4 regions of the Aliihoeflea sp. PC F10.4 genome follow, and region 1 is predicted to be linked to each of the others. Evidence: riboswitches for the same ligand, from Rfam matches in the RefSeq annotation. Region 1 holds a riboswitch; each other region holds the start of a gene.

Region 1 (5,293 bases):
CTGATCGCAGACGACGAAGGCGTCGCAGAATGGACCGATCGCCTCGCGCCAATCCTTGAAGCGATCAATGCGCGCCCCGACATTCATGTCGCGAAACAATTCGGCTCGCGCACCGGTCCATTTTGAACTGATGGAGGAAATCATGACCGACCTCGACGACGCGCAGAAACAGGCGCTTGAAGCCGCCGCGTTCCGCCGACTGGTGGCGCATCTGCGCGAACGTACCGACGTTCAGAACATCGACCTGATGAATCTTGCCGGCTTTTGCCGCAACTGCCTGTCCAACTGGTATCGCGAAGCCGCCGAAGCGGACGGCATCGCGATGACCAAGGACCAGTCGCGCGAGATCGTCTACGGCATGCCCTATGCCGAGTGGCAGGCGAAGCACCAGACGGACGCAAGCACGTCACAAAAGGCCGCTTTCGAAGCGTCTCGTCCAAAAGACCATTGACCGGCCTGCCCGGCTGGGGCAACCAAGCGCCGATCCTTTTCCGGGGCGTCGTCGCGAGTCGCGGCCGCACCGGAAATACCCGCCTGTTTCAGGTCGCGCCAGCCGCGTCCATCCCATAAGGCATCATACGATTGAACGGAATTTGACGATGGCAGACGAAGTTTCGGACAGCACGCACGAAGTCGCAGCAGGACAGTTGCGCTCCTTTATCGAACGCATCGAGCGCCTCGAAGAAGAAAAGAAGGCGCTCGCGGACGACATCAAGGAAGTCTACGCCGAAGCCAAAGGCACAGGCTTCGATACCGGCGCGATCCGCCAGTTGATCCGCATCCGCAAGCAGGATGCGTCGGAGCGCCAGGAAGCCGAAGCGATCCTCGATCTCTACATGAACGCGCTCGGCATGGCCTGAGCCACCACTCCCTGAAAGCAGGCGGGCCGAACTGCCTTACGCGTTCGGTGCCGCAGGCTTCGGAAAATCGATCATGTCCCCCGGATCACCCTCGATAGGCATGCGCGTGCTGACCGCACTCGCCGCGAGCTTGTTCCTTGCGGCTCCCGCGCTTGCCCAGGAGCCTGCCCTTTCCGAATGGCAGATCACCAAATGTGAGGTTTATACCGAGGCGTTCGAGGACGCGTCGGCCAGCGACGCAGATAACCTCAGCCAGTCCTTTATCGACGAGAACGAAGCCTTCATCGCGCAAGGATGCGTCGAGCGCGTGGCCGTGTGTCCACGCACGCAGGCCGATCTCGACATCGCCAACATATTGACGATCGCCGCGATGAATGCCGGCACGGCCAGCACCTTTCTTCCGTTCGCCTGCACGGACGGCTGACGACGCGAAAGCGTCACCGATCCGTCAGGAAATCCTGTCCCTGACCGAGGATCAGCGGGTCGGGTTCGGCAACCACGTTTTCGTCCCTGCCGTCATAGTCGAAACGCCCGAGAATATGGCGCATCACCGAAATCCGCGCGCGTCTCTTGTCGTTCGCGCGCACGATCGTCCAAGGCGCATGTGCCGTATGCGTCCGCTCGATCATCTGGCTGCGCGCTTTGGTGTATTCGTCCCATTTGCTCATGCCCTGAACGTCGATCGGCGAAAATTTCCACGTCTTGAGCGGATCATGCACGCGGTCATGGAAGCGCTTGAGCTGCATCTCGCGGCCGATATTCAGCCAGAACTTGAAAAGATGAATCCCCTCATCGACGATCATCCGCTCGAAATCGGGCGCGTCGCCGAGAAAGGTCTCATGCTGCTTCGGCGTACAGAACCCCATCACGGGCTCGACCACGCCGCGATTGTACCAGGAGCGGTCGAAGCTAACGAACTCGCCGCTGGTGGGGAAATGCTCGACATAGCGCTGGAAGTACCATTGCCCGCACTCCGTCTCGGTCGGCTTCGGCAAAGCCACGTTACGGGACGAGCGCGGGTTCATGTACTGGCGCAAGACAAAGATCGTGCCGCCCTTGCCGGCCGCGTCGCGCCCTTCGAACAGCGCGATCACCCGCTCGCCTTTGGTCTGCATCCAGTATTGCAGCTTCACGAGTTCTTCCTGAAGCGCTTCCAGTTCGGCTTTGTAAGCCTTCCGAACCATCTTTTCGGAATAGGGGTAGTCGCCCGAGCCGAGCGCGTCAGACGCGATCCAGTCGGGCAGCTTCGGATTTTCGATATCGAACGAGCGCTTGCGCCCGTCGAAGTCGATCTCGATCGGTTTGACCTTCTCGCGGCCGTAACTGGTCTTCTTTGCGGGCATGCGGCAGGTTCTCCGGTTGCATCGACGAATGCTAGTCCATCGCACCGAAAAGAAAAGCCGCCCGCCTCTCGGGCGCAATGACCGCGCCCGATTTTATCGCTTTCCTCCGCCCGCCATCCATGCTCATTTGTCGGCGTTCGAGGTGCCCTTGGCCCGCAAGGTCGAAGGGATAATTGGGAAGCCGGTTTGATGCCGGCGCTGCCCCCGCAACGGTAACGAAACTCGTTTTCCGACGAAAGCCACTGGGTCGAAGACCCGGGAAGGCGTCGGAAAGGTCTCTCGATGAGACGGCTTCGAAGCCCGGAAACCAGCCTTGATCAAATGAAACCGACTGATCGCGGTGGGCGATCGGAAGAGACACGCGACCGTGCGGCCTCTCGCCTGCCGGTCGTCACCCTTCCGTCTTCCGCCGGTTTGGTCCTCGAATGAGGCAACGGCATGGACGACGACTTCCCGCGCATCGATACCAGAATTCATCCACGCCGATCACAGGGAGCGGGACACGTCACGCCCGAAACCGTCTTCCTGCAATGGCTCCTGTCGCTGCCGGCGGGCACGCCTGTCGACGCTGCCGCTCAAAGGCAGATCGACATGATCGACACCCGCGCAACGAACCATCCGGACGCTACGCGCCTTCGCGAGCTTTTCGCTGCGGCGGCCGGCGAGCCGCCCCGTCCCATCCTCAACTGATCGATCGGAGATTTACTCATGGCTACAAGAACCGAACCCGCCCCGCACAAGCAGGGATTGCTCGAACGGCTTGCTGCCGGTCCTGTCATCTGCGCGGAAGGCTATCTGTTTGAACTCGAACGGCGCGGCTATCTCCAAGCTGGGCCTTTCGTTCCCGAAGTAGTGCTGGAGCACCCCGAGGCGGTCACGCGCCTGCACGAGGACTTCGTTCATGCCGGCAGCGACGTCGTCGAAGCCTTCACCTATTACGCTCATCGCCAGAAGCTGAAGGTGATCGGTCGCGAGGACAGTCTTGAGACGATCAATCGTCAGGCGCTTCGTATTGCCAAGGATGTCGCCGACCGCAACGGCTGCCTGATGGCCGGCAATATCTGCAACACCAACGCCTATGAGGCCGCAGACGCTTCGACGCACAACGCGGTGCGTGCCATGTTCGAAGAGCAGATCGGCTGGGCGGTCGAGGAAGGGGCCGATTTTCTCATCGCCGAGACCATCGACTGGCTGGGCGAAGCCGAGATCGCGCTCGACGTGATGAAGAAGACCGGCCTGCCCACTGTCGTGACGCTTTCGGTCCACCGCGAGGAAAAGATGTTCGACGGCGCGTCCATCGTGGAGGCGTGCAAGCGGCTCGAAGCGGCCGGCGCCGATGTCGTCGGCCTCAACTGCCAACGCGGCCCGAAGACGCTGATGCCCGTCGTCCGCAAAGTGCGCGAGGCCGTCTCGTGCCACGTCGCGGCGCTGCCCGTGCCCTATCGCACGACGGATGCCGAGCCGACCTTCCAGTCGCTGACCGACCGGGCCTGCTCATGCATTCCCGCCGATCGCCCGTTCCCGACGGCGCTCGATCCGTTTACCTGCAACCGTTACGAATGCGCCGAATTCGCCCGCGAAGCCTATGATGCGGGCGTGCACTATATCGGGCTTTGCTGCGGGGCCGCCCCGCACCACATCCGGGCAGTCGCAGAGGCGCTCGGCCGAACCGTTCCGGCGAGCCGCTATTCTCCCGACATGTCCAAGCACGCCTTCTTCGGAACCGACGCGGCGATCCCCGATGCCTATCGCGGCAGACAGAAAGTAATCTAGGTCAGATGGCGGCCCGCCGGTGAAGGCGGGCCGCCCGCTTACTCATTCGTGGTCATGTGTCGCGCCGGACCCGCCCACGGCAACGATCGTGTAGGGCACGCCTTCGATTTCGATCGTGCCGGTTTCCTCCAGTGTTTGCGTCGAGATCAACCGGACGATGCCCTCGCGCGGATCGGTGATCGCAATCGACTCGCCCGCAACAGCCAGACGCGGGCGCGGATCGCGCCAGTGGCCATCCATCGAATAGGCATCCGTCACCGCCACGCTTTGCTCGATCTTGCCCGAGACGACATCGACGAGATGCAGCCTGCCGTCTTCGGTGAGCACATAGGCATTGCGAGGCTGTGCGGGATCGAGCGCGAAATCGACCCGGCGCATCGGCAGGTCGATTTTTGTGAATTGCGTTTCATCGCCCGGCTCGATGACGACAATTGCCGACGGGCCGTAATTTCCGAGGAAGTAGCTCATCGCCGTTCCGCCCTTCAGAGTCGAGACGTTGCCCTCGCCGAGATCGGCAGTCGGTATATGCTTCAGCGCCGGCGCTTCGCCGCCGGAGCCCGGTGACGCGATGACGATCCCGTCGCGGCAGCCGAAGGCGAAGATGCGCGCCGACTGCGCCTGCCCGTGAACGCCGGGGCAGGCGACGACGTCGCCAACATCGTTCCCCTCCCGGTCGATCACCTTCAGCCCGACCCGTGGCTCGTCGGGATTTTCATGCGGCACGGAGACGACGAGATAATCGCCCATCGGCGCGGCGAGCCCATGATGGGCGGAACCCGGCTGGAGAACGCGCGGTTCGAAACGCCCGCCCAGCACATCGCTTTCGGCAAAAAGCGAAACGTCACCTGACCCGTCGTCGAAAAGCGCGATCGTCCCCGAGCCCTCGACCACATGCGCAGGCTTCGTGCCTCCGATCTCGGTATCGAGCAGCTTCGCGTCCTCGACCTTCAGATCGGCATGGTCGCCATGGTCCTCGAAGGTGATGCCGGTGTCGATCACGGCCACCTTGCCGGCGTCGCCCTGAACGGCGAACACCACGCGACCGCTTTCGCTTCGCGTCAGCGCCGGTGTCTGCTCGATTTCGAAAACACCGGCGGGTGAACCGTCAATGTCGAAAGCGCGCACGACGCCTTCGGCGTGATCTCCGATGAACAGCCGATAATGCGCGTCGTGCGGCTCGTTCGCCATCGCCGGAATTGAATGACCGACATTTAGCGCGAGTGCGCCGATTGCGGCGGACAGCGCGAGAATGCATGTCTGATTTGAAATCGAAATCATGAAGTGCTCCGTTAATTGAACGGTACGTAATAACATAAC
Region 2 (5,293 bases), 3.5 Mb from region 1:
GAGGCGCGGGTCATGCGGGCGATATAGCCGATGCCGTAGATCGCCATCGTCATCACAGGCAGCGTGAAATTGGAAAAAGTGATGCCTTGCGCGGTGGCGCTGGCGGCCGAGCCGTTCAGCCAGCCGAGCCATGAGGCGAAGATAACGGTGAAAATGACGCCCGAGACATATTCGGGCGTCGCCGTCGTGGTGATCGCGGCGACGGAAAGCGTCCGGTCAGTTCGCGTTCCCTCCCGCATACCGGCGAATATGCCCATGATGAGCGCGACCGGCACCATCGTCACCATGACCCAGAACATCAGCTTGCCGGTAGCTGCCAGTCCGGGGAAAAGCCGATTCTCGACATTCGTGCGAAAAGTGGTCGAACAGCCCCACTGGCCCTGCAGGATGCCGGAATAGGATGGCTCCGTCGGCTCCGAACAGAAGGCGAAGCGGCTCACCGCCTGCCCGTTTTCATCGACGGCCGGTTCCTTTTGCACCACGCCGAGCCATTGCCCGTAGCGGATCAGGAACGGTTCGCGATAGCCGTTGCGTTCGAGCCAGCTTTCGATCTGCGCGTCTGGCGTGCGCATGTCGAGCTGGCTGATCGCGAGCCGCCGCAGGTTCGGGTCGAGATTGACGAGAAAAAAGACGACGAGCGTCAGGCAGACCATGGTTATGGCCATGACGCCCAACCGCTTCACGATGAAACCCAGCATGTGCCCCCTGCCGTTCTGGTTGGGGTTTTATAGTTATGTTCCCCGGTACAGTCGGCGAGGGCCGTTGCCGCCCCTCGCCTTCATGTCGCGTATCCGCGCTGTGACGAGATGGCGCGTCAGGCGCTTTCGTCAAGCCAGACCTTGCCGAGATCGATCTCGAAGGTCGGGTGCATGCCGTGGTTCTTCACCGCCTCTACGGAGTGGTTGTAGAGCGTGCGCCAGTAGGGCTGGATGATGATGCCCGAATCCTGGATGATCGTCTCGATCCGCTCCATGACCGACTGACGCTCTTCCGAATCGGCGATCGAAAGGGCTTCGGCGATCAGGCCGTCGAGTTCCTCATTGGAGAACGCAGTCTCGTTCCAACTGCCGCCGGTGCGGTAACCGAGCGCGATGACCTGGATGCCGAGCGGGCGCATGTTCCAGTTGGTCGCCGAGAAAGGATACTTGGTCCAGTCGTTCCAGAAGGTCGAACCGGGAAGCACGGTCCGCTTGACGCGGAACCCGGCCTCGCGAAGCTGTGCGGCCACCGCGTCGCACGAGTTGCGGTGCCAGGTCTCGTCGACCGAGATGATCTCGTGCTCGAAATCCATCTGGCCGGCTTCTTCCATCAACTGCTTGGCACGGTCGACGTCGCGCTCATGCGTGGCGATCTGGACGTGGTCGGGCTGGATCGGCGCGACATGGTAGTTGTCGGCCTTTTCGCCCGCACCGTCGATGCCAAGCGCCAGGATAGCGTTGTTGTCGACGCCGAGCTGAACGGCCTTGCGCACGTTCTGGTCGTCGTAAGGTGCGTTGTCGACGTTCATGCGAATGGTCAGCGTGGTCGAGGTCAAAACCTCCGAACGCACGAGACCGAGGCTGTCCATGATGTCGAGATAGTCGGCGGTCGTCTCGTAGTTCGTATGGATTTCGAGCGCTTCGAACGCGTTGACCATCGCCGACGGATCGGTGCCGTAATCGATGAATTCGACGCCGTCGAGATAGGCTTCGCCATCCCACCACGCGCCGTTTTCGCGCCGCTTGAACTCGATACGATCACCGACCGAATAGGAAACGAGTTCGAACGGACCGGTGCCGATCGGATTGGCGACCCAGTCCGCGCCCGTCTCGTCGAAGGTGGGGTGAACGACCAGCGCAGGATAATCCGAGAAGCCCGGAATGATCGAAACGTCCGGCTCCGACAGGATCAGCTTGACCGTGTAATCGTCGACGCGTTCGATCGCGCCTTCGCGCAGCTTGTTGGTGTCGGGGTCGATCATCGAGGCGACGCGGGTCGCCATCGAGTTGCCTTCAGCAGTGCCGTCGGCCCAGCGCGTCAGATTGTAGATGACGTCGTCTGCGTTGAATTCATCGCCGTTTGTCCACGTCACGCCCTGCCGCACGTTGAGAACGTACTCGGTGGCGTCGTCGTTGGCTTCCCAGCTTTCGAGAAGCTTGCCTTCGAAGGTGAACTCGCGCGTGTACTTGACGAGCGGCTCGAGCGACTGGCGCATGCCGTTGGAGATTTCGGACCAGTCGGCCGTGCGCGGGTCCTTGTTTGCCTTGACGAACATGGCCACGCGCAGGACGCCGCCTGTCACCGGCTCGCCAAGCGCTTCATCCTGCGCCAGCGCCTTCGAAGGTGCGGCGAGGCCGATCATCGAATAGGCAAGCGCGGTCGAGGCCCCGAAGACGGACGCGATGGCGAGGAATTCGCGTCGGTCGACGCGTCCGGCCTTCACATCCTCTGCCATCTTCTCGACGTGTTCGGGAACGCGGTTCCCGCTACTTCTGAAGAAACTCATGCCACCGATCTCCCGTTTGTTCCTGATGTTCCCTACCATCCCGTATCGGTGGGCGAATGTCAAAAACCCCGCCAGATCAGGATGTTCGACTATAATTTGATACCAGGCCGGCCGTTCCGTTGGCGTAAAAGCGACATCGAACACCCCGTTTTGGCATCTTTTGCGACCAAATATGACGCAGTGTAATCCCGAACGGCCGTTGCTGCCAGGCAACATCGCGTGACGTCCGGTCGGCCCCGCCAATGACGTGATTGACCGTCACTCCCAGTGCTTGCTACGTAATTTTCAGCTTGAGGTGCCGGTGCGAGCAACGCCGGCTAAGAGGGAATGCGGAAGGACGATTTGTCCGAGCCGCGGCTGCCCCCGCAACTGTAAGCGCAGAGGACATTCGAAAACCACTGGGCGGTGCCCGGGAAGGTGAATGATCCGCTGAAGCGCGAGCCAGGAAACCTGCCTTGAGCGTCACCTTTGCCGGATGCGGGGAGCGTCCGGGGCTGTGGTTTCGCAGTGGTGACATATGTCATCGCTGGCGAAGCCGGATCGGGGCGGTCCGCAGGTTTCTCCAGCATCTTTGAAAAGATGGGTTCCGGCCGCAGGCCGGATATCGGGGGACCGAATGTACGCTTTCAAACTGGGCGCGGCCTGCGCTGCATCTGCAATCGCCATATTGGCAAGCCTGCCCGCGCATGCGCAGTTCACCGAACTGCCGCAGATCGTCATTACGCCGAACCGCGCGCCGACAGAGGCCGAACGCTCCGGCTCGCGGGTCGAGACGGTCACGCGTATGGAGATGGAAGAGCAGGACCTGCCGCTCGCCGTCGACTATCTGGAGCGCCTGCCAGGCATCTCCGTATCATCACCCGGCGGCCCGGGCGCGGAGGGATCGCTGTCCGTGCGCGGCGCGCCGCGCCGCTACGTCAAGACGCTCTATAACGGTATCGATATCGGCGATCCAACGAGCACGCAGGTTCAGACCTCCTATCAGTATCTCCTCTCTGGTGGCCTCGAGTCCATCGAGGTGCTGAAAGGCTCCCAGTCGACGCTTTATGGTTCGGATGCAATCGCGGGCGTGATCTCGTTTTCGACCCTCGGCGATATCGAGCCCGGCATCTCGCACATCCTCCATGGCGAAGCCGGCTCGCGCGGAACCGTTCGTGGGGGCTACGGCCTGCGTGCAGCCAACGATGCCGGACGTGCCGCAATCAACATCACCGGCTTCCGCACCGACGGCATTTCTGCAGCAGCGGGCGGCAGCGAGCGGGACGGCTATGAGAATGTGACGTTCGACGCGACGGGCGAATATCGCCTGAACGAGGTCGTATCGGTGTTCGGTTCCCTGCTCTACATCGACGCCGACGCTGACTACGATGTAGACCGCTATGTAGATAGCGTCACCGGGGAGATTATTGAGCCACAGGATACCGACGTAAATGTTAACGATAACGAGCAGATCGGAATGCGCGTCGGCTTCAATGCCAATTTCCTCGATGGCCGCTTGAAGAATACGCTTTCGGTCCAGCACTTTGAGGTCGATCGCACAATTGACTCGAATCACCCTGCATTCGGCCCGTTCGATGCTGATTATGTCGGCGAGCGCCGGAAGATAGATTATCAAGGCTCACTCGACGTTAATGAGTGGCTGCTGCTTCAATATGGCGCCGATTACGAGCGGCAAAGAGCGCAAACGGTCGATAGCTACGGCTCCGATACAGACGATTCATTTTCTCTCGCTGGCGTTTGGACACAAGCGGTTCTGGAGCCAACTGAATTATTGAACCTATCAGGCGGTGTGCGATATGATGATCACTCCGAATTTGGTGATAATCTCACATATCGGGCGACAGGATCTTATCGCTTTGGCGAAAGCGGATATCGCCTTCATAGTTCGTTCGGCACCGGCTTTCGCGCACCGAGCCTATACGAATTATTCGGTCCCTTCGTTGGCAACACCGATCTGGAGCCGGAAGAAAGCGTCTCATTCGACGTTGGCTTGGAGTATCGGTTCAATAATAGCCTTGCTGCCGACTTGACCTATTTCATGCTCGACATTGACAACTTGATTCAGTTTGCTGGTGGCAGCTATGCACAGGTTCCCGGCACTTCGCGTCAGCGAGGCGTGGAAGCGTCGCTAGTCTATGAAGCCAATGATTGGCTCTCGCTAGGCGCAGCATACACCTACACACATACGCAGGACGCCAACGGCAACCGCAACTTGCGCGTTCCACGCCACGAAATTGCGCTCACGACGACATACAAGCCCGCCGAGAAATGGGCTATTTCCGGCACAGCCAAAATTGCCGTTGACAGTGAAGACGAAATCATCGTGAGCAGCGTCGCCGGACCATTTGGCTTTTCTGGAGTCAACGGCCGCGTCAAACTCGACGACTACGTCCTCCTAAACGCCAAGGTCTCTTACCAGGCGACCGAATCCACGGAGCTTTACGTGCGCGGCGAAAACCTGCTCGATCAGGACTACCAGACGGTGCGTGGCTTCAATACGCCCGGCATCGGCGTCTTCGCCGGCTTCCGGTCGACCTTCTGATGAAAAGGGCGGCGCGCGGACAATTCATTCTGCGCGCCGCCGCCTTTACCCTCGCGTTGACTGCGCCTGCATTCGCCGCCGACCCGCCGCGCGTCATGTCGATGAATGTGTGCACGGACCAGCTCGTGCTGCTTCTGGCCGATCCCGGTCAGATCGTCTCTTTGTCCGATCTTTCGACGGACCCGACGCTTTCCTTTCTCGATGAAGAGGCAGCGAACTACCCCAAGAATGGCGGACGGGCCGAAGAGGTGTTCCTGTCGAAGCCA
Region 3 (5,293 bases), 730 kb from region 1:
TCACGCGCTGGCGCAAAGCGGCCCAGTCGAGGGTCGCTTCTCCATCCATATCCACGCCGGGGCGCGCGTCCTCGAGCAGCTTGATCGAGTCGATCGGCAGGATGCCCTGCGACCACAGCGAACCGTTGAAGCTTGGATAGCGGCCACGCTCGGCGGCAAGATCGACCGAAGCGGAGATGGCGTGATAGCTGATCGCTTCCATCGAACGGTCGGCGAACTCGACGGCGTCTTTCGACGCATAGGCAATCTTCAGCTTCTGCAACGCGTCCTGAAAACCCATCAGGCCAAGCCCCACCGGACGATGCTTCAAGTTCGAGTTGCGCGCCTCTGGGATGGTGTAGAAATTGATGTCGACAACATTGTCCAGCATGCGCATCGCCGTGCCGACAGTCTTTGCCAACCGGTCGAGGTCGAGACCTTTTGTCGTGACGTGGTTCAAGAGATTGATCGAGCCGAGATTGCACACGGCCACTTCGTCCTTCGACGTATTCAGCGTGATCTCGGTGCAAAGGTTCGACGAGTGCACGACGCCGATATGCCCCTGCGGCGAGCGGATGTTGCACGGGTCCTTGAACGTCACCCACGGATGCCCGGTCTCGAAAACCATGGTCAGCATGCGCCGCCACAGATCGAGCGCACGCACCTTGCGATGAACGCGCAATTCGCCCGCCGCGGCCTTGGCCTCATAAGCCTCATAGGCGGCCTTGAACGGCTTGCCGTAAAGGTCATGCAGGTCCGGCGTCTCATCCGGTGAAAACAGCGTCCATTCGCCGTTCGCCTCGACACGCTCCATGAACAGGTCCGGCACCCAGTTCGCCGTGTTCATGTCATGCGTGCGGCGGCGGTCGTCGCCCGTGTTCTTGCGAAGGTCGAGGAATTCCTCGATGTCGACGTGCCACGTCTCCAGATAGGCGCAGACCGCACCCTTGCGCTTGCCGCCCTGATTGACCGCAATGGCCGTGTCGTTGGCGACTTTAAGGAACGGCACCACGCCCTGGCTTTCGCCATTGGTGCCCTTGATATGCGCACCGAGGCCGCGAACGGGCGTCCAGTCGTTTCCAAGCCCGCCGGAATATTTAGCCAGCAAGGCGTTGTCCTTCACGCCCTTGAAGATGGCGTCGAGGTCGTCGCCGATGGTGGTCAGGAAGCAAGAGGAAAGCTGCGGCCGCGTCGTGCCGGAATTGAACAGCGTCGGCGTCGAAGCCATGAAATCGAAGGACGACAGAAGATCGTAGAACTCGATGGCCCGCGCCTCGCGGTCGATTTCGCGGATCGCGAGCCCCATCGCAACGCGCATGAAGAACGCCTGTGGCAGTTCGAAACGCTTGCCCTTTGTGTGCAGGAAATAACGGTCGTAGAGCGTCTGAAGTCCGAGATACTGGAAGTTCTGGTCGCGCTCCGGCTTCAGTGCAGCACCCAGTCGGGCGAGATCGAACCGGCCAAGTTCCGGGTCGATCAGGTCGGCCTTGATGCCGGTACTGATGAAGTCAGGGAAATAGGAAGCGTAGCGCGCACCCATGTCGGCCTGTGTCGCCTGTTCGCTTCGGCCCGACACGAAGGTCAGCGCTTCGCGGCGCAGCTTGTCCATGAGAAGGCGCGCCGAGACGAACGCGTAGTTCGGCTCCTGCTCGACCAGTGTGCGCGCGGCAAGGATCGGGGCGAGCGACAATTCGTCGAGGGTGATGCCGTCATAAAGATTGCGCTTCGTCTCGGCGAGGATCGGCACGGACGACACCGCATCAAGCCCGTCACATGCCTCTTCCACGATGCGGGCAAGGCGCGCCTCGTCGAGCGGCAGCAGCGCGCCGTCCTCTCCCTTCACGTTCAGCGAGGATGCCGCCGACTGCACGGCGGCAGGTGCTTCGGCTTCGCGTTCGCGTGCACGCTCGGCGCGGTAGAGCACATAGGCGCGAGCGACCTTGTGATGTCCCTCGCGCATCAGGGCGAGTTCGACCTGGTCCTGCACATCTTCGATATGGAAGGTGCGCCCCTCCCCGACACGCCGCGTCAGCGCGGAAACGACTCCGTCCGTCAGTTCCTCGACGATGTCGTGGACGCGGCGCGAGCCTGCTGCCGTCGAGCCCTCGACAGCGAGAAACGCCTTGGTCAAAGCGATTGTGATCTTGGACGCATCGAACGGCGTGACGCCGCCATTGCGTCGGATCAGGCGATAGCCGGGCTCGGCCGGCGCCTTCGTGGCCGCTTCGACCGGAAGTTCGATCGGATGGTTTCCGTTTGATTGAAGTGCACTGGTCGCCGGCATCTTGTCCCCGTGGCGCTGTGGACGGGGATGAAGAAGCAACGCGCAAATTCACTGGCCGAATGACGACCATGAGCCATGCGCACCGCCGGAGCACCCCGCCCGGGTTCGTTCACATCGTCAAGGCAGGTCTCCTGGCTCGCAGGTCGCGGCTTTTCGTCGGCCTTCCCGGTAAACACCAGTGGCATACTCGACGAAACGCTCTCTGCTTACAGTTGCGGGGGCAGCGCCGGCATTTCACCGACTTCCCTCTTAGCCTCCATCACCGAATCGACTTTGGAAGACCCTGACAACTGCATATTGCGTAGCGACCCCCACACTCGTCAATATCTAGTTTGGATATTCACATCGCAATGATGACGAGTGCATCGGCGTGGTGGGACACACGCTGCGGCCTCGCCAAGATCGATGAGCTGGAAGCATGGAGTATGAATGTCCGAAGGAGCGATTCCCGGTCAGTATTGACAGCGACATTCTCAAGCTTAACACTTGATCATTATTTTTATGCCAAAATGCAAAATGGGGATTTCAGCGAATGTTGCTGCAATTCGCTGACAGCCAAAGTTGCGTTCGTCCGCTAAGTTTCTGTTAAGCGTAATTGATTTTGACGACATGCGCTTGGCGCGTTCGATTGTAAAGTAACGCGCCGGAGCAAGGGCGAGGGAAATGGGCAAGGGCCTGATCGAGATAGTCAGGGCGAGAATGGCGTCGCATCCGGGCGGGTTTTCCCGTACCGGCATATCCGTCATGGGCCTTCGCGTCGGCGCTGCTGCCCTTGCTTTCGTCGCCCAGATCGCCGCCGCGCGGCTCGTCGGAGCCGAAGCGTTCGGGTCCTATGCTTTGGTTCTGGTCTGGCTTTTTCTTCTCGGGCATGGCGCGACGGTCGGCACCAACCAGCTCGTCTGTCGGTTCGTTTCCGAATACCGGGCAAAGGGCGACGCCGGCGCGGCGCTTGGCCTTCTCCATTTCGCTCTCGCGCTGGCGCTCGGCGTTTCGCTGATTGTGACGCTCGTTGCGCTGGCAATCATCCATTTCGGCCCGACTGGGCTTTCGCCGCAAATGGTCACGCTGGCGACGCTCGCCTTTCTCGTTATCCCGCTTCTGGTGCTTCAGGAGTTTCTCGAGGCGATCGCGCGCGGACTCGACAAGCCGCTTCTGGGCATCGGGCCTGCGATGCTCCTGCGGCATCTGGCCATTCTGGCAGGCGTCGGTTTCGTTTTCGCCACGGGCGGTTCGGCCGACGCGGTCACCATCATGAGCTTCACCGTCGGCGGGCTGGCGGCCTCGGTCGCCGTGCAATATCTGCTCCTGCGCGGCGAACTGAAGAAGTTGCTCGCCGGTGCGAGGGCGACCTACAGGATCGGCTGCTGGTTCAAGGTGGCGATGCCGGTGGCCTTGCTGGAAGCCAGCGAAATTCTGTTCCACAATGCCGACATTCTGATCCTCGGCCTGTTCATGCCGCCCGAGATCGTCGCCTTCTATTTCGCCGCGACGCGACTGGCGCAGATACTTTCCTACGTTCCCTATGGGATATCGGCGGCGACCGCGCAGAAATACGCGGCTCTTGCGGCGCAAGGGGAGCGTCACGAGCTCCAGCGTCTAGTCGGGGCCGCTACCACGCTCTCGACCACGCTCGCCATTGCCGGCGCGCTGTTCCTGTGGGTCTTCGCCGGCCCGCTGCTCGCTCTTTTCGGTGACGGATACGACGCGGCCACGTCCGTCGTTCCCGTCCTGTGCCTCGGGATCGTGATGGCCTGTGCGCTTGGCCCCGGCGAGGACATTCTCACCATGACGGGCGGCGAGCGCCTGTGCGCGCTCGGATTCTTCATCGCGCTTTTTGCCAATCTGGCACTCAACTTCACCTTGATCCCGATAATGGGAATGACGGGTGCAGCGATCGCTACCGCCACCGCGCTTGCCCTGCGCGGCATCATTCTCGCCATCTTCGCGCACCGGCAACTGGGCATCGTCCTGCCGGCAGGTTTCAGCAGCATCGCCGCCACGGCCCATCAGGAGGTTCGAACATGAGCGACACGATATATCAATCGTCCTCCTACGCGCGCCGGATCGCTGGCGCCCGGGCCTTGCATACGACGAAAATGCCTTGCCGGGCCGAGGTGATAGACGCCGCAGCGCTGGCTGCGCTGCCGGCCGAGCACTGGAACGCGCTGTCGGCCGATGCGCTGGAGGACAATCCCTTCTTCGCCCGTTCGATGGTCACGTCCGCCATCGAGGCGATGGGTGACGGAAGGGGCATGAAAGCGCTGGTCCTGCGCCCGCGAAACGGGGGCGGGCTGGCGGGCCTTTTGCCGTTCCGTGTCAGAGGTGCCGGGCCTTTGGCCTTCGGCCAGCCGGCAAACAATCTCTACCAGATAGGCGGCACGCCGCTGATCGCACGCGAGCATGCGGAAAGCGCGGTCGCAACGCTCACCCGCCTGATGTCGGAAGGTAAAAAGCTGCCGCGGCATTGGTTGTTTGCGCATATGGCGCTCGATGGACCGTTCATGCAGATGTTCGCCCGGAATGCGAATGGCTTCGGCTTCACGGCGCAGGCTGCAACCAGTTATCGGCGAGCGGTGCTGACAAGGTCGGCTGGAAATTTCAGGACGCATGCCGAAACGGTCATTGGCAAGAAGCGCTGCAAGGATGTGGAGCGCAATTTACGCCGGCTCAGCGAACTCGGCGAGGTCTCATTCGAGCGCGCCACGGATTGCGAGACCGTCAGATCGCGCCTCGAAGCGTTTCTGACGCTGGAAAATGCGGGCTGGAAGGGCGCGAAGGGCACGGCGTTTCTGTCGCGCGCTCCGCACGCCGCCTTCGCACGCGCTGCCTTCGCACCGGGGCTGGCGGTGGTCGACAGCCTTCTGCTCGATGGCGTGCCGATCGCCGTCAGCGTCAATATCGGCGACGGGCGGACACTTTTCACGCCCAAATGCGCCTTCGACGAGACCTATCGCAAATACGGCCCCGGCATGGTGCTGGAATATCTGGTGGTCACCGATTTCTTCGAGCAGGATCGTTACGACGAGATGG
Region 4 (5,293 bases), 1.9 Mb from region 1:
AAGACAGAGTATCAGGTCCGGCTTTCCGCGATTTACAAATGCCTTTCTTTCACCGCTCAGCCACCCCTGTCCTGGTGACGGGTTCGCCAAGTTGAGCGTCAGCGGGAGTATGTTTCCGGCGGCCGCGCTTTTAAGACCATAGTACAGGTGGTCTATCGCCTTTACGTCGCCGTCCACCGCAACGACATAGTCTGCATTGTCGGAGCAAATTCTCGAAAAAGTGCCAGTATTGCATCCCAGATCCCACACCAGTTGGCGGTGTTTTTTTGCCGACACCCGACTTACGAAATCCCGCTTCACGTCGAAGGATGAGTCGCTATAGCTATGGGTGGTGTCGTAAGCACTCCAGGTGGTCGGCTCTTCCCCCGATGAAAGAGCGTTTATCGTCCGACGCAGACCCTGAAGCGTACCAACCACCATCGCCTTCGAATGGTGGAGCTTCTTATGTTCTGTCGGGACCTGATTGGCATCTTCGGTCAGGCGCTGCGCTTCGGAAAGTTGCGCCCGAAAAGACCGTTCCTGCATGCTCGCATGTAGCTTTACGTGCGAAAGAACGCCTTTCTTGAATATCGCCAGATTGCCGATAACCTTGTTGGCGACAAGCGGGTCGATGCCTTCGATATTACCCCTTAGGAAGGGCTGGAAATCGATGCCCTTGTAAGCTTGAAACATCAACGGATAAAGAAACTGCATGCAGAACTGGCGGTATCCGACCCACGGGTCGCCTTCAGCATGAGGAACGAACGACGGAATATCGATGAAGACCGGTTTCGCGGCGATAAACTGAATGTTGTAGGCGGTTGCGTCCTTGAGCGTCCATCCGCTTTCGTGCGCGCTCTCAAGAATGTCGAGCGTAAGGAGTGCAGCATCTTTCAGCATTCCGAACGACCATTCATACGGATATGAGATGAATGGAATACGTGCGTGCTTGAGATGCCTTGGCCATTGGCCCGGACGCACCAGCGCGGACTCGGCATGCTCCGTTTGTATGATTTTTCCGGCGTCGACGAGAGCCTGATAAAACGGCTCTTGACACAGCAACTCCCAATTCGCGGCGGCGTCCTCGCTTATTCCGCGGACGATTGCCGTTCCATTATCGTAGACGCGGTTATTACGGTCTCGGAAAGACCCGGAATCTGCAACAAAATCGGTTTCTAGCGGGGGACGTGCCTTTGCGACGCTCCCCATCATTATCTCGACCCTGAGGATTTTTCAGCGCTTTTCGCCTTTTCCTTGTCCGCATTTTTCCCGGAGAAGAAATCCGTGATCCGATAATAATATCTGCGCAGCGTATAGGCCGCGGCCGCAAAGAATCCTATGATCGCAGTCGTGACGACACTGCCCGTTCCGGGATCGATATAGGCGAAAGAATCCCGAGTCGTTAACATGAACGCAAAGAGCGCGTAGATAGGCAGGCGTGCTTTCATCATTTCAAGTATCCAGACGTTCTTTAGGGCGTCATAAAATTTGCCAACATATATTTAGCCGGATGTTAATGGCATTTGGATTGCCGGCTGGCAAGTCATGGTGGGCATGGTCCACAAATGACAGATGCGAAGCGCTCGCCGCTGCCGGTCAAATATTGGCAATCGGGACGGCATTGGGCCGTATTGCTTCTGTCCCCGCTCTCGGTCTTTACGTAAGCCACCGCCATCCCAAATCGCCCGGAGAGACATTTTGATATGAACTGCGTCGCCGGACGCTTATCCGATGTCGCAATCATGCGACTGGAATCACGCGCCGGATGATTAAGTCGTGCCATTCAGGTGCCGCGTCCGATCACTTCGGGCGAGGAGAATTGGGAAGCCGGTCGGATGCCGGCGCTGCCCCCGCAACGGTGGTGGAGATGAAGTCGCAGCGGGAGCCACTGGGCGAACAGCCCGGGAAGGTGTTGCGGCGGGCCTTGCAGAAGGGTCGCTCCAGAGTCCGGAAACCAGCCTGAAGAGGTTTGAAACCGACTGATCGCGGTGGGCGATCGAGAGGCGAATGCATGTGGGCAGCGAAACGCCCACGCGTTCTCCTTTGCCATCTCCACCAGTTCAGTCTTCGCATTGAAGGCAGGACAGGACATGGATACGCGCAAGGAAATGCTCGAAAGACTAAAGGCAAGGCAGCCGGGCTATAGCCTCGACCGCGCCTTCTATACGGACCCCGATTTCTTCAAGCTCGACATGGAGCTGATCTGGTATCGGGACTGGCTGTTCATCGGCCATGATTGCGAACTGCCCAAGCCAGGCAGCTACATGACGGTTCAGGTCGGTGAATATCCGGTCGTCGTCGTGCGTGACGCAAAAGGTTCGATCCGCGCGTTCCACAACACGTGCCGCCATCGCGGCTCGCGCGTGTGCACTGCTGCCAAGGGAACGGCCGCAAAGCTTGTCTGCCCCTACCATCAGTGGACGTACGACCTTGACGGCCGTCTCGTATTCGCGCGGCAGATGGGGGCGGAATTCGACGCTTCGCAATTCGGCCTGAAGCCGATCGCCTGCGAGGGCGTCGCCGGCTACCTCTTCATCTGCCTTGCCGACGAACCGGCGGACTTCGCGCCGGTTCGGGCAAAGCTCGAGCCCTATCTCGCCCCGCATCGTCTGACCGAAACGAAGGTCGCGTTCGAATCGACCATCATCGAGAAGGGCAACTGGAAGCTCGTCTGGGAAAACAATCGCGAGTGCTATCACTGCGCGGGCAACCATCCCGAGCTATGCAAGACCTTTCCCGAAGCGCCGACCGCTGTTGGCGTTCAAGGGTCGAAAAGCGACCCTGAGATCGTTGAACACTGGGACCGGTGCGAGGCGGCCGGATTGCCGAGCACGTTCGAGATTTCAGAAGACGGACAATATCGCGTCACGCGCGTACCGCTCGTACGAGACGCGGTCAGCTATACGATGAGCGGCAAGCGCGCGGTGAAGAAGAACCTGTCCGATTCCGTTTCGACGGACCGCATCGGCGCGCTTCTTCTCTATCACTACCCGACGACCTGGAACCATGTTCTCGGTGACCATGCAGTCACCTTCCGCGTCTTGCCCATCAGCGCCACGGAAACGGCGGTGACGACCAAATGGCTCGTTCACAAGGATGCCGTCGAGGGCGTGGATTACGACCTTGCCGAACTCACCCATGTGTGGACGGAGACGAACGACCAGGATCGGCGGATCGTCGAGGAAAACGCGTTCGGCATCACCTCGCCCGCATATCGACCCGGCCCCTATTCCGAGGAACACGAGGGCGGCGTCATGCAGTTCGTCGAATGGTACAGCAATTTCGCCGAAGACCGCCTGACGGGTGACGCCAAGCCGGCGCTGCGCTCGGTGGCCTGAGGAGAACGAAATGAACGCGACGTCCCTTTACAAATATCTGGACGAGATGGCGCCGTGGGACGACCGCCTTCAGGTGCTCGAATGCCTGCGCGTCGTGGACGAAGCGCCGGACGTGAAGAGCTTCGCATTCCGTTCGGATAGCCAGACATGGTTCCGCTACCAGCCCGGCCAGTTCATCACGCTGGAACTGCCGGCGGAGCCGGAACCACTGATGCGCACCTATACGCTCTCGTCGAGCCCGTCGCGCCCATTCTCCATCGCCGTGACGGTAAAGGCGCAGGCCGATTCGATCGGCACGCGCTGGATGTTCGACAATCTGAAGCCCGGCGACCATGTAAGGGCCTTCGGGCCGTCGGGCGATTTTTCGCTGCATAACCATCCTGCCGCCAAATATCTTTTCCTGTCGGCCGGTTCCGGCATCACGCCGATGATGTCGATGCTTTTGTGGCTCAACGATTTCGCGCCGCAAACGGATGTCGCCTTTATTAACTGCTCGCGTCGCTACGAAGATTTGATCTTCCGCCGCGAACTGGAACTCGTCGGCAACTACATGCACGGCCTGTCGCTCGACTTTCTTCTGGAAGAACGCGCGCGGCGCGAGGGCGGCTTCGGCCATGTCGGGCGCATCGACGGCACGCGGCTGAAACTCCTTGCGCCGGACTTCGCCGAGCGGGAGATATTCTGTTGCGGGCCGGACCCATTCATGCGCGCAGTGCGCCAGATCCTTGAAGCCGAAGGCTTCGACATGGCGCATTATCATCAGGAAAGCTTCGGCGCGCCGACGATCGAGCGCGTTCAGGCGCCGTTCGAGGAAATCGTCAACGCCGAACCGCCGGCCGACGCACAGCCGGTGCGTTTTGCCTCGTCCGACGTCGAGGCGATGTGCCTGCCCGACCAGACCATCCTGCAAACCGCGCGCGCGGCGGGTGTGCGTATTCCGGCCGCTTGCGAGTTCGGTCTTTGCGGAACATGCAAGACGATGAAGCTTTCGGGCGAAGTCGAGATGAGCCACAATGGCGGCATCCTCGATCACGAGATCGAGGAAGGCTATATCCTCGCATGCTGCTCGCGCCCGCTCGGGCCGGTGACGGTCGAAGCCTAACCGCGCGCGGCGGCAAGCGCTTTCGGAAGCTCGGCCTCGAACAGATCGATCTCGGCGGCCGGGCCGACCGAAACGCGGATGCAGCGGTCGAGAACCGGAGCCATCGGCTTGCGCACGAACACGTCGCGAGCGATCAGTTCCTGCATGACTTTCAGTGCGAAGGCACCATCTTCACCACAATCGATCGCGACAAAATTGGTGGCCGAGGGGATCGCGGCCAGGCCGTTCGTCGCCGCTATGTCGTAAAGCCGGTCGCGGCAGGCGGCGACATCGCTTATCACCTTTCGCAACCAGGCTTCGTCGTCGAGGGCGGCGAGCGCGGCAGCCTGCGCCATGCGCGTCATGCCGAAATGATTGCGCACTTTCTCGAACGCATTGATCGTTGCCGCTTCGCCGATCGCATAGCCGCAACGCAAGCCCGCCAGCCCATAGGCTTTGGAAAAGGTGCGCATGCGCAGCACATTCGCACGCTCGATATCTATCGGCGGCAAAGTGCCGTCCGGCGCGGTCTCGCCATAGGCCTCGTCGAGGATGAGCATGGTCGTTTCGGGAAGCGCTTCGATGAAACGTTCGATCTTTTCGGCAGACCACCATGTGCCCATCGGATTGTCGGGATTGGCGAGATAGACGACCGGTGCGTTCTCGCGTTTGACGGCATCGAGGAGTGCGAAAAGGCTTTCGCGATCGTCCTCATAAGGAACGGTCACGAGCCGCGCGCCGAACCCGGCGACATGGTAATTGAAGGTCGGATAAGCGCCCAGCGAGGTGACGACCGCAGCGCCGCGATCCGCCCACAGGCGCACGACGAGGCCCAAAAGCGCGTCGATCCCCTCCCCGATCACGATATTCGTCGCCGACACCCCGTGCTTTGCGG

What was found. Region 1 has a riboswitch for cobalamin ahead of ACX82Z_RS20885 (hypothetical protein). Riboswitches for the same ligand answer to the same signal wherever they lie in the genome.
Region 2: it holds a riboswitch for cobalamin, as region 1 does, so the genes downstream of both, ACX82Z_RS03210 (TonB-dependent receptor plug domain-containing protein) here and ACX82Z_RS20885 (hypothetical protein) in region 1, are expected to answer to the same signal.
Region 3: it holds a riboswitch for cobalamin, as region 1 does, so the genes downstream of both, ACX82Z_RS17210 (ribonucleoside-diphosphate reductase subunit alpha) here and ACX82Z_RS20885 (hypothetical protein) in region 1, are expected to answer to the same signal.
Region 4: it holds a riboswitch for cobalamin, as region 1 does, so the genes downstream of both, ACX82Z_RS11535 (aromatic ring-hydroxylating oxygenase subunit alpha) here and ACX82Z_RS20885 (hypothetical protein) in region 1, are expected to answer to the same signal.

What each region holds. Positions count from the first base shown of each region.
Region 1 is NZ_JBTSWH010000001.1:4,147,729-4,153,021, reverse strand. Features, by position in the region: gene ACX82Z_RS20910 (N-formylglutamate amidohydrolase) at 1-126, shown strand, start outside; gene ACX82Z_RS20905 (DUF1244 domain-containing protein) at 143-451, shown strand; gene ACX82Z_RS20900 (DUF2312 domain-containing protein) at 600-860, shown strand; gene ACX82Z_RS20895 (hypothetical protein) at 934-1,284, shown strand; gene ppk2 (polyphosphate kinase 2) at 1,298-2,203, opposite strand; cobalamin riboswitch at 2,327-2,533, shown strand; gene ACX82Z_RS20885 (hypothetical protein) at 2,642-2,893, shown strand; gene ACX82Z_RS20880 (homocysteine S-methyltransferase family protein) at 2,912-3,976, shown strand; gene ACX82Z_RS20875 (hypothetical protein) at 4,019-5,254, opposite strand.
Region 2 is NZ_JBTSWH010000001.1:656,541-661,833, reverse strand. Features, by position in the region: gene ACX82Z_RS03220 (ABC transporter permease) at 1-698, opposite strand, end outside; gene ACX82Z_RS03215 (ABC transporter substrate-binding protein) at 815-2,485, opposite strand; cobalamin riboswitch at 2,762-2,957, shown strand; gene ACX82Z_RS03210 (TonB-dependent receptor plug domain-containing protein) at 3,102-5,027, shown strand; gene ACX82Z_RS03205 (ABC transporter substrate-binding protein) at 5,027-5,293, shown strand, end outside.
Region 3 is NZ_JBTSWH010000001.1:3,417,757-3,423,049, forward strand. Features, by position in the region: gene ACX82Z_RS17210 (ribonucleoside-diphosphate reductase subunit alpha) at 1-2,263, opposite strand, end outside; cobalamin riboswitch at 2,368-2,564, opposite strand; gene ACX82Z_RS17215 (lipopolysaccharide biosynthesis protein) at 2,927-4,288, shown strand; gene ACX82Z_RS17220 (GNAT family N-acetyltransferase) at 4,285-5,293, shown strand, end outside.
Region 4 is NZ_JBTSWH010000001.1:2,249,271-2,254,563, forward strand. Features, by position in the region: gene ACX82Z_RS11525 (methyltransferase domain-containing protein) at 1-1,191, opposite strand, end outside; gene ACX82Z_RS11530 (hypothetical protein) at 1,191-1,430, opposite strand; cobalamin riboswitch at 1,748-1,956, shown strand; gene ACX82Z_RS11535 (aromatic ring-hydroxylating oxygenase subunit alpha) at 2,070-3,317, shown strand; gene ACX82Z_RS11540 (FAD-binding oxidoreductase) at 3,328-4,419, shown strand; gene ACX82Z_RS11545 (pyridoxal phosphate-dependent aminotransferase) at 4,416-5,293, opposite strand, start outside.